DNA from 2 places in the Priestia sp. TGN 0903 genome. Region 1 is predicted to be linked to the other one. Evidence: riboswitches for the same ligand, from Rfam matches in the RefSeq annotation. Region 1 holds a riboswitch; the other holds the start of a gene.
The links. A riboswitch is a leader RNA that binds a small molecule or an ion and turns the genes downstream of it on or off. The one in region 1 is predicted to bind ZMP and ZTP.
Positions count from the first base shown of each region.

Region 1 (4,634 bases):
CATGGAATGCCCTTAGGTCCTTGTGTTGGGATCGTTAATAGCTGAGGTGCATCCTTCGCAACATTGTCAATCATGTTGCCCCAGCTTCCAAAATGCATAATTGGCAGAGAAACAACCATAAATAACATAATCGCCCATACCAAAATATCTTTAATAATTGCCGTATAAGTGGGACCTTTAATTCCGCTGAAAAAAGTATAAAGAGCCACAAGAAAGAATGAAAGAATAACGACAGCTTTTACATTAATGTAGCCAGTTCCTGCAACGCGAAGAGTATCTTGAATACCGCTAAGCTGAAGATCGATATATGGAATAAGCATCAATACACCTACTATGGCAATTAAAGAGGAGAGAAATTTACTGCTAAAACGTTCTCTAGCATAATCAGCAAGTGTCGTAAGTTTGTGCTTTTTAGCAACAGTCCAAAGTTTTGGAAGAAAAAAGTATGAAATTAAAAAGGCTAAAACAGAGTAAGGAATGGCAAAAAATGCGATGCTTCCTCCTTGATAAGCTGTACTTGTAAGACCTAGGAATGTATAAGCAGTATATAAATCTGCTCCTACTAAAAGCCAGACGAGCAGGCTTCCAAAACGTCTTCCCCCTACAGCCCACTCTTCAACGGAGCTTCTAGATGATTTGTCACGTCCTGCTATAAAGCCAATGGCGATAACGACAAGAACAATTGCTGATGTGATTAAAAGTGCGGTTAAATTTCCTTGCATTATTCAATGTCCCCCCAAGATTTTTGTAAACGATAAATGATAAATGTACACACAGGCGTTAAGAAGACCCATAAAAATAACCATAAATGCAAAATAGGTAATCCAAAAATAATTGGATGAATGTTATTTACAAAAGGTAAAAAAGCGAATTGAGCAATAAACGGAATGATGAATAAAATAAATATTATGAATTTTCTGTTCAATTTTTACTCCTCCTCTAAAATTTATCTAACAATGTTCACTATGATAGCAAGTCTGACATAGTAAAGCAATAAGTTTTTTGAAAATTTCGTTATAAACTACGAAAATTTTTTTAGAAAAACAAAAAAAGGGTATGAGAAGAAGATATTTGAAATGATTAGGGAAGAAAAAGCAGGGGAGAACCTAAGCGCAGTTGCCTTTGAAACAAAAAAAGAACGGAAAAGAAGAAAGGTAGTTTTCTCGATGAGATAAAGTATATTGCTATTGCATTAAAGAAAAAGAATTTGTATGTTCAAATATAGATTTATGGAAGCTATAAAAACGAGCAAATAAAAAAACTAGACAATAAGTGCTTGTCTAGTTCCACCACTCTGTCAATGGTCCTTTGTCGCCATAAACAGGATCTGTTGTAGGAATAGGTACTTGTGCAATTTCATCAAATACGTGAGGGCGATCCGTTTGTTTTCCTGTTCGTAAGTTGTAATCCATGCCCTCTGGATAAGCTCCAACCACTTTAAAATCAGCAGTTGACTGCAGACGCATATGTCCTGTACCTGCAGGGAGTACGAGTACATCCCCAGCATGCACCACGATATTTTCTCCCATATGTCCACCTAGTTTTAAGCGTGCAGATCCGCTAATTACACCTAGTGCTTCATGAGAATTGCTGTGGTAATGGTGAAAATCATATATGCCGCCTACCCAGCTGTTTTTCCAGTTGTGAGAATTAAAAATGCTCTCTACTTTCTCTTTCTTACTAATAAATACGTGTTCATACAACAAAACTGGAAGACGAGGGTGATTTGGAATGGTTCCGTCGTCATCAAAATAAAGAACTTTTACATTTGCATAATTCATAAGCATCCCTCTAACAATCTTTTTTCGTAATTTTCCCTGTTTTTTGCTTGCGTAAACAGAGAAGTTTGCTCGAAGTACTTCATTCGTTGCGAAGTGCATGATATGTAGGTGTTAACGTTTTCCCAAAAGAAGTCTCCCACTTCAAGCGTAGCTAAGTGGTGGGCAGTTTACTTTAGTATCTTTTCTTCATATTGTATATAAGTAAAGGGGCTAGTGCAAGAATTCTATGGATATATAGATGTTAATTCGTATTTTGTAAATGAATAATATATATTAATATAATTTTTAGAAGATGATATGCTCGTGAAGTAAAAGAAACAAATAATAAGCAAGGTTAGAGTTTTAGTTGTTTTTTGTAATTAGGAAGAGATTTTAAGAAGATTTATTCGGAATTTTACGAATAATTCATTACTTTTGTAAAAGTAATGTAAACATTTTTGTGTATTGAGTAATAGTAATGAATGTTATATACTGATAAAAAATATATTCCTATATGTGACTGGCGCAACATGGATGACCATGGGGGAGCATATAGCGTATAAGCCGCGCGCCTGGGCAAACACTTGAGAAAATTTCGCAAGTGTTTTTTTTATTTTCCTAGGGAAGAGGAGTAGATTTGGATGAGCAATATGCAAAGGAAGATGGGAACATTTGCTTTAACCATGACAGGCATAGGTTCGATTATCGGTTCAGGATGGCTGTTTGGAGCATGGAAAGCAGCTCAAATTGCAGGACCCGCGGCTATTTTTTCATGGGTTATTGGAATGGTAGTTATTTTGACCATTGCCCTATCGTACGCTGAACTGGGCGCGATGTTTCCGCAAGCAGGGGGGATGGTTAAATATCCTCAGTATTCACACGGATCATTTATTGGATTTTTGGCTGCTTGGGCTAACTGGATTTCAATCGCTTCAACGATAACAGTGGAGGCTATTGCATCTGTGCAATATATGAGTACTTGGCCGTGGAAATGGGCTCGCTGGACTCATGAATTAGTAGACAATGGCATTTTAACGTCCAAGGGGTTGGCAGTTGCGTCTCTGTTATTATTCATTTACTTTTTTGTGAACTATTGGACGGTAAATCTCTTTGCTAAAGCAAACTCATTTATTACGATTGTTAAATTAATTATTCCTGGTTTAACGGCAGGGGCTTTATTTTTTGCTGGTTTTCATAGCGGGAACTTTTCAAGTGAGCATGGGGTAGCACCTTACGGATGGGCGAGTGTTTTAACGGCAGTGGCAACATCAGGTATCGTGTTTGCATTTAATGGGTTTCAAAGTCCTGTAAATATGGCAGGAGAAGCAAAGTCACCTAATAAATCGATTCCGGTAGCTGTAATTGGTTCAATTTTTATTGCTGGAATTGTATACATTATATTACAAATTGTTTTTATCGGAGCAGTAAGTCCGTCATCAATTGCGGATGGATGGAATCATTTGAATTTTAATTCTCCTTTTGCTGATTTAGCGATTGCGCTTGGAATTAACTGGCTAACAATTGTGTTATACGCAGATGCATTTGTTTCTCCTTCCGGCACAGGTGCTACATATACGGCAACGACTTCTAGAATGTTATACGGGATGCAGCAAAATGGATATTTGCCAAAGATATTTGGTACTCTTCATCCACTTTACAATGTCCCGCGCCCAGCTATGTGGCTAAATTTAGCAGCCTGCTTTTTGTTTCTCTTTTTATTTAGAGGATGGGGTGTCTTAGCAGAAGTGATCTCAGTAGCGACGCTTATCTCCTATATTATGGGCCCTGTAGCGCTTATAACATTAAGAAAAACGGCTTCACACTTTTACCGTCCATTTTATTTAAAAGGGGCATCAGTTATTGCGCCATGCAGCTTCGTTTTTGCTTCTTTGACGCTTTACTGGGCAAGGTGGCCACTTACAGGTGAAGTGATTTTTATTATGGCAATTGGCCTGCCAGTTTATTTTTATTACCAAGCGAAAAATAAATGGGTGGGCTTTAAAAAAGAATTTTTAACCGGGGCTTGGATGCTTATCTATTTAGCGTGCATGATTTTTATTTCCTACATAGGAAGCGAAAAATTCGGAGGCAAAAATATTTTACCTTTCGGATGGGATATGCTAGTGATTGCTTGCGTATCATTAGCCTTTTATTACTGGGGAATTAAAAGTGGCAAATCTAACCGATATATGAAAGAAGCTGAACAAATCAATCAAGAAAATTTTAAATCTAAATAAAAAACACGAGCCGGTGCTCGTGTTTTTATTTAGATGAATGGAGAATTTAGACTCAGTTTTTATCAAAATATTGTAAAAAAAATAGATTTTAAGGTTTAAGGATTTACACAGAGGGAACCTTTATTTGGGATAAAGTTCTAAAAAAACAAAATAAAGGGGATTGGGCAGCTGTGAAAAAAATGAATGTTTTGGCTTTGGTTTTTGTACTTATGCTAGTATTAGCGGCTTGTAACAGTTCTAAGGAAACGGGAGGATCCACTTCGGCTAAAAATAAGGCGATTGAAGCATCTATTGACAGCGCTTCTTATATTTTAGTAGATAGTGATGAAGGAGCTACAAGTGAAGAAAAGGGGCTGTTGAAAGTTGATTTAAAAGTGAAAAATGTATCCAAAAACAGTATATCTTTATCGGATTACGACGGTGTGTATTTATATGAAGGAGATGAACAATTATCTCCAAAAACGGGAGTGAACAGTAGGGAACTTGGACTAGAAAGCAGTTCATCTGACAAGATTGGCGCTGGGAAGCAAAAAAAATTAATGTTCGTCTTTGAAGTCAAAAAAGATAAAAAGTACAAAATTGGGCTTCAGCCAAAATCATCTGATTATGATGAAGAAATTGACGAAGTAACATTAAC
Region 1 is NZ_JBOZGL010000011.1:58,889-63,522, forward strand. Features, by position in the region: gene ACRPLY_RS24415 (sodium:solute symporter family protein) at 1-722, opposite strand, end outside; gene ACRPLY_RS24420 (DUF3311 domain-containing protein) at 722-925, opposite strand; gene ACRPLY_RS24425 (cupin domain-containing protein) at 1,281-1,880, opposite strand; ZMP/ZTP riboswitch at 2,267-2,345, shown strand; gene ACRPLY_RS24430 (APC family permease) at 2,402-3,997, shown strand; gene ACRPLY_RS24435 (DUF5105 domain-containing protein) at 4,177-4,634, shown strand, end outside.

Region 2 (4,634 bases), on a different contig from region 1:
AGCATGTATTTTTAATCAAAAAAGAGAAAAAGTCGCGGAGTTTAAATCAGACCTTTTTCATTTTAAACAAGGAAAACACTCAATAAGAGTAACAGAAGAACTGCCCGTACCCATTTTTATCGCTTCTTACTATATAACTACTTTTATTATGCCATGCATATAATCAGGCGCAGAATGATTCTGCGCCTGATTTTTATATCATGATTTTACAAATATCATTTGTGAATTCAACGGGATCACTAATAGATAAGCCTTCAATTAGAAGAGCTTGGTTATATAATAAATTTGTATAAAGGTCTAGTTTCTCTTTGTCATTTTCAAATGCATCTTTTAAAGAAGCGAATACATCATGATTTACGTTAATTTCTAACACTTTTTCTGCTTTTACATGCTGATTGTCAGGCATAGCACTTAAAATTTTCTCCATTTCAATCGTTACTTCACCATCAGCTGATAAGCAAACGGGGTGTGTTTTTAAACGTTTAGACGCGCGCACATCTCCTACTTTTCCCGCCAAAGCTTTTTTCATATAGTCAAATAGCTCTTTATTTTCTTTTTCCTCAGACTCATTGAGCTGTTCTTCTTCTGCTTCAATCCCTAAGTCACTACTTGAAACAGATTTAAATTCTTTTTCTTCGTACGTCATTAACATTTTAATCGCAAATTCATCGATATCTTCTGTAAAATACAGAATTTCGTATCCTTTATCTGCAACCAATTCTGCTTGAGGAAGCTTTTCAATGCGGTTGTACGATTCGCCTGATGCATAATAGATATACTTTTGATCCTCAGGCATGCGTGATACATACTCGTCTAGTGTTACGAGCTTTTTCTCTGTAGAAGAATAGAATAAAAGCAGGTCTTTTAATACATCTTTGTTGCTGCCAAAGTCACTGTAAACGCCGTATTTTAGCTGACGGCCAAATGATTCATAAAACTTCTCGTACTTTTCACGTTCGTTTTTAAGCAAACTTTTTAACTCATTTTTGATTTTCTTGCCGATGTTTTTGGCAATCAGCTGAAGCTGGCGATCTTGCTGTAAGATTTCACGCGAAATATTAAGAGATAAATCTTCAGAATCTACCATACCTTTCACGAAGCTAAAGTAGTCTGGAAGAAGATCTGCGCATTTATTCATAATTAATACGCCGTTTGAATACAGTTCAAGTCCTTTTTCAAATTCTTTTGAGTAGTAATCAAACGGACTATTTTCTGGAATAAATAAAATAGCATTGTAGCGAATCGTTCCATCCACATTAATGTGAAGGTGAGTGAGCGGTTTATCAAACCCGTAGCGCTTTTCTGAATAAAATTGCTCATAGTCTTCTGAAGTCAATTCATTTTTATTTTTCTTCCAGATCGGTACCATACTGTTGATAACTTGCTCTTCTGTATAATCTTCTAGCTCGTTATCAGAACCTTCTTTAGGACGTTTTTCCGTTATGTCCATTTTAATTGGGTAGCGGATAAAGTCTGAATACTTTTTAATGATCTCTTTTAAACGATACTCTTCTAGATACTCATCATATGTTTCATCTTCTGTATTTTCTTTGATTTTTAAAATGATTTGAGTTCCAACCGTTTCTTTTTCGCAAAGTTCGATTGTATAACCATCAGCACCAGTAGATTCCCATTTATAGGCTTCATTGCTGCCTAACGCTTTACTAATCACCGTTACGACATCTGCCACCATAAACGCTGCGTAAAACCCAACGCCGAATTGGCCAATAATCGTGTGTCCGTCCTTTGTTTCATTTTCATTTTTAAACGCAAGGGAACCGCTTCGCGCAATTGTGCCCAAGCTACTTTCAAGCTCTTCTTGCGTCATGCCAATCCCAGTATCCGTAATGGTTAAGGTACGGTTAGTTTTATCTGGTGTTACTTTTATGTAATAGCTTTCTTTGTTAAAACGCAAGGAGTTGTCTGTTAAGGCTTTGTAATAAATTTTATCGATTGCATCGCTTGAATTTGATAGAAGTTCTCTCAAAAATACTTCTTTTTGAGAATAGATGGAATTAATCATCATCTCTAATAATCGCTTTGATTCGGCTTTGAATTCTTTTTTTGACATAAGAAGTTCTCCTTTCCAAATAGGGCTTATAAAATAATTAGCACTTGAGTGGATAGAGTGCTAATCACTCTTTTTATTTAACATGTATTAGGATATTTGTCAATATATTAGGAGATTCACCAAAGAGATTAAAAATTAGACTGAAAAAAGCAAACTTTTAAAAAAAGGTTGAACGTTCTGAAAGAGTTTGCTAGAATATACTTAATTTCAAAGACTATATGTGACTGGCGAAACGCGGATAACCGTGAGGAAGCATATAGTGACGTAGCCGTTCGCCTGGGCAGAGGTAAGGGATTAATACATATCTCTTACCTCTTTCTGTTTAGGGGGAGAGGATATAGAAGTTATCAGACATGTAGGCTAAAAAACCAGACTTTTAAAAAAATTAAAAATGAAGTTCCTTTATCCAAAGGTAAAAACATGTAAAACTACGATGATAATCAGAGGAGAGTACAAAATGAGCACATTAACATTAGAAAAAGTACAAACAATCAAAACATTAAACAACATTGCACAAAAAGGTCTAAATGTTTTTAATCAAGAAGGTTATCAAATTGACAACGACAGCGAAAATCCAGATGCGATTGTCGTGCGTAGCTTTAACATGCACAGCATGGCATTTGACCAAAATTTAAAAGCTATTGCACGAGCTGGAGCAGGGGTTAACAATATACCGGTGGAAGCTTGCACGGAGCAAGGTATCGTTGTATTTAATACGCCAGGAGCTAATGCAAACGCAGTAAAAGAAATGGTTTTAACTACAATTATGGCTTCTTCTCGTAACTTATTTGCTGGAGTTGAATGGACAAAAGGATTAGACGGCCAAGGTGACCAAATTCCTAAGTTAGTTGAAGCAGGTAAAAAACAGTTTGTTGGAAAAGAAATCAAAGGTAAAACATTAGGCGTTATTGGTTTAGGTGCAATTGGTGCTCTTGTAGCAAACGACGCGCTTGATTTAGATATGGACGTAATTGGTTTTGATCCATTCATTTCTGTTAATACAGCTTGGAATTTGTCTCGCAACGTACAGCGTGCAATGTCTCTAGAAGAACTATTTGCAGCATCTGACTATATTACGGTTCACGTTCCATTAACGGACGATACAAAAGGTGTTTTCAATAAAGAGACGTTTAGCATCATGAAACCAGATGTTCATATTTTGAACTTCTCACGCGGTGAGCTTGTAAACGAAGAAGATATGAAAGCTGCTCTTGAAAATGGAAAAGTTGGTCGATATATTACAGATTTCCCAAATCAAAATGTCTTGAACATGAAAAATGTTGTGCCAATTCCTCATTTAGGGGCATCAACTCAAGAATCAGAAGAAAACTGTGCGGTAATGGCAGCACGTCAAGTGAAAAATTTCTTAGAAACAGGAAATGTTAAAAATTCAGTGAACTTCCCGAATGCATCTCTTCCTTACACTGGGAAAAAACGCGTAGCTGCTTTCCATCACAACGTACCGAATATGGTAGGACAACTTACGCAAGTATTCTCAAACTACAATTTAAACATCGCAGATATGGTGAACAGAAGCCGCGGTGAATATGCGTATACAATGATCGATATTGACAATCAAGTAAGTGACGAGATTGTGCCTGAGCTAGAAGAAAAAATTGGTCAAATTGAAGGAATTATTACAAGTCGTATTATCTAATTTGGTTATCATCCTATTTTAGTGTTTCAGCCCTAACTTTTCTAAGTTAGGGCTGTTTTTACATGGTACTTATCCTCATATCATTTCCTTCATTCCCATAGCATATAGAAATACCTTTAAAGAGGTGAACGTTTTGTCAGAAGAAATGATAGGGATTTTGATAGGGTCGCTCATCGCGCTGGCAGGAACATTCATTACGTCTGTCGTAGCTATAGCGATGTCGAAAGAGCAATACAAGCAAGAGCTTCGCAAAGCATTTATCCAAAAGAAAGTTGATGCCTATACCCATGTGTGTCAGGTTATTTTAGCTATAAAAAATGATTTACTGACAATAACCGTTTCTTCAGCCGGCTTAAACTGGACGGCTCAATCTATTAACAAACTAGCAGATGTATGTATTACGGAAGGACTGTGGATCGATGAAGAAGACAGCAAAAAGCTGGAGGTTCTGCAAAAGCAGCTTTCAAAGTTTGTATTGGATGAAATAGAACTGTCTAGACATGATATCCTCACAACCTGTTATGAAATTATTGAGTATTGTGAAAAAAAGGTAAAGATTCTTCATTTTATGACTACAAAAGAATAGGTGATTACTACTTTAAGAAGGGATAGTAGACGGATTAAAAAAGCATCGGAATATAAAGTCAAAAAACAATCCGTTTATACACCAGCAGTCGACGAGGGCATTAGTAAGGAAAGGGCCAAGGGGAAATTTTTTGTAAAAACGATAGAAAAAGATAGGCTCAGTACCGGGTCTATCTTTTTGCGTTTATATATAAATATATTTATATATGCATGTGTCCAAGCATTTACAGAAAAAACTCCTAAAATATAGTCCAGAAAGGAGACGATTGTATGTCAAATTACGAGTCGAGCAAACCGTATATTAAAGCGGTGAATATATCT
Region 2 is NZ_JBOZGL010000001.1:298,836-303,469, reverse strand. Features, by position in the region: gene ACRPLY_RS01615 (tubby C-terminal domain-like protein) at 1-163, shown strand, start outside; gene htpG (molecular chaperone HtpG) at 194-2,071, opposite strand; ZMP/ZTP riboswitch at 2,282-2,360, shown strand; gene ACRPLY_RS01605 (phosphoglycerate dehydrogenase) at 2,529-3,728, shown strand; gene ACRPLY_RS01600 (hypothetical protein) at 3,862-4,314, shown strand; gene ACRPLY_RS01595 (DUF6143 family protein) at 4,584-4,634, shown strand, end outside.
Region 2: linked by a shared signal. The riboswitch ahead of ACRPLY_RS01605 (phosphoglycerate dehydrogenase) and the one ahead of ACRPLY_RS24430 (APC family permease) in region 1 are both predicted to bind ZMP and ZTP.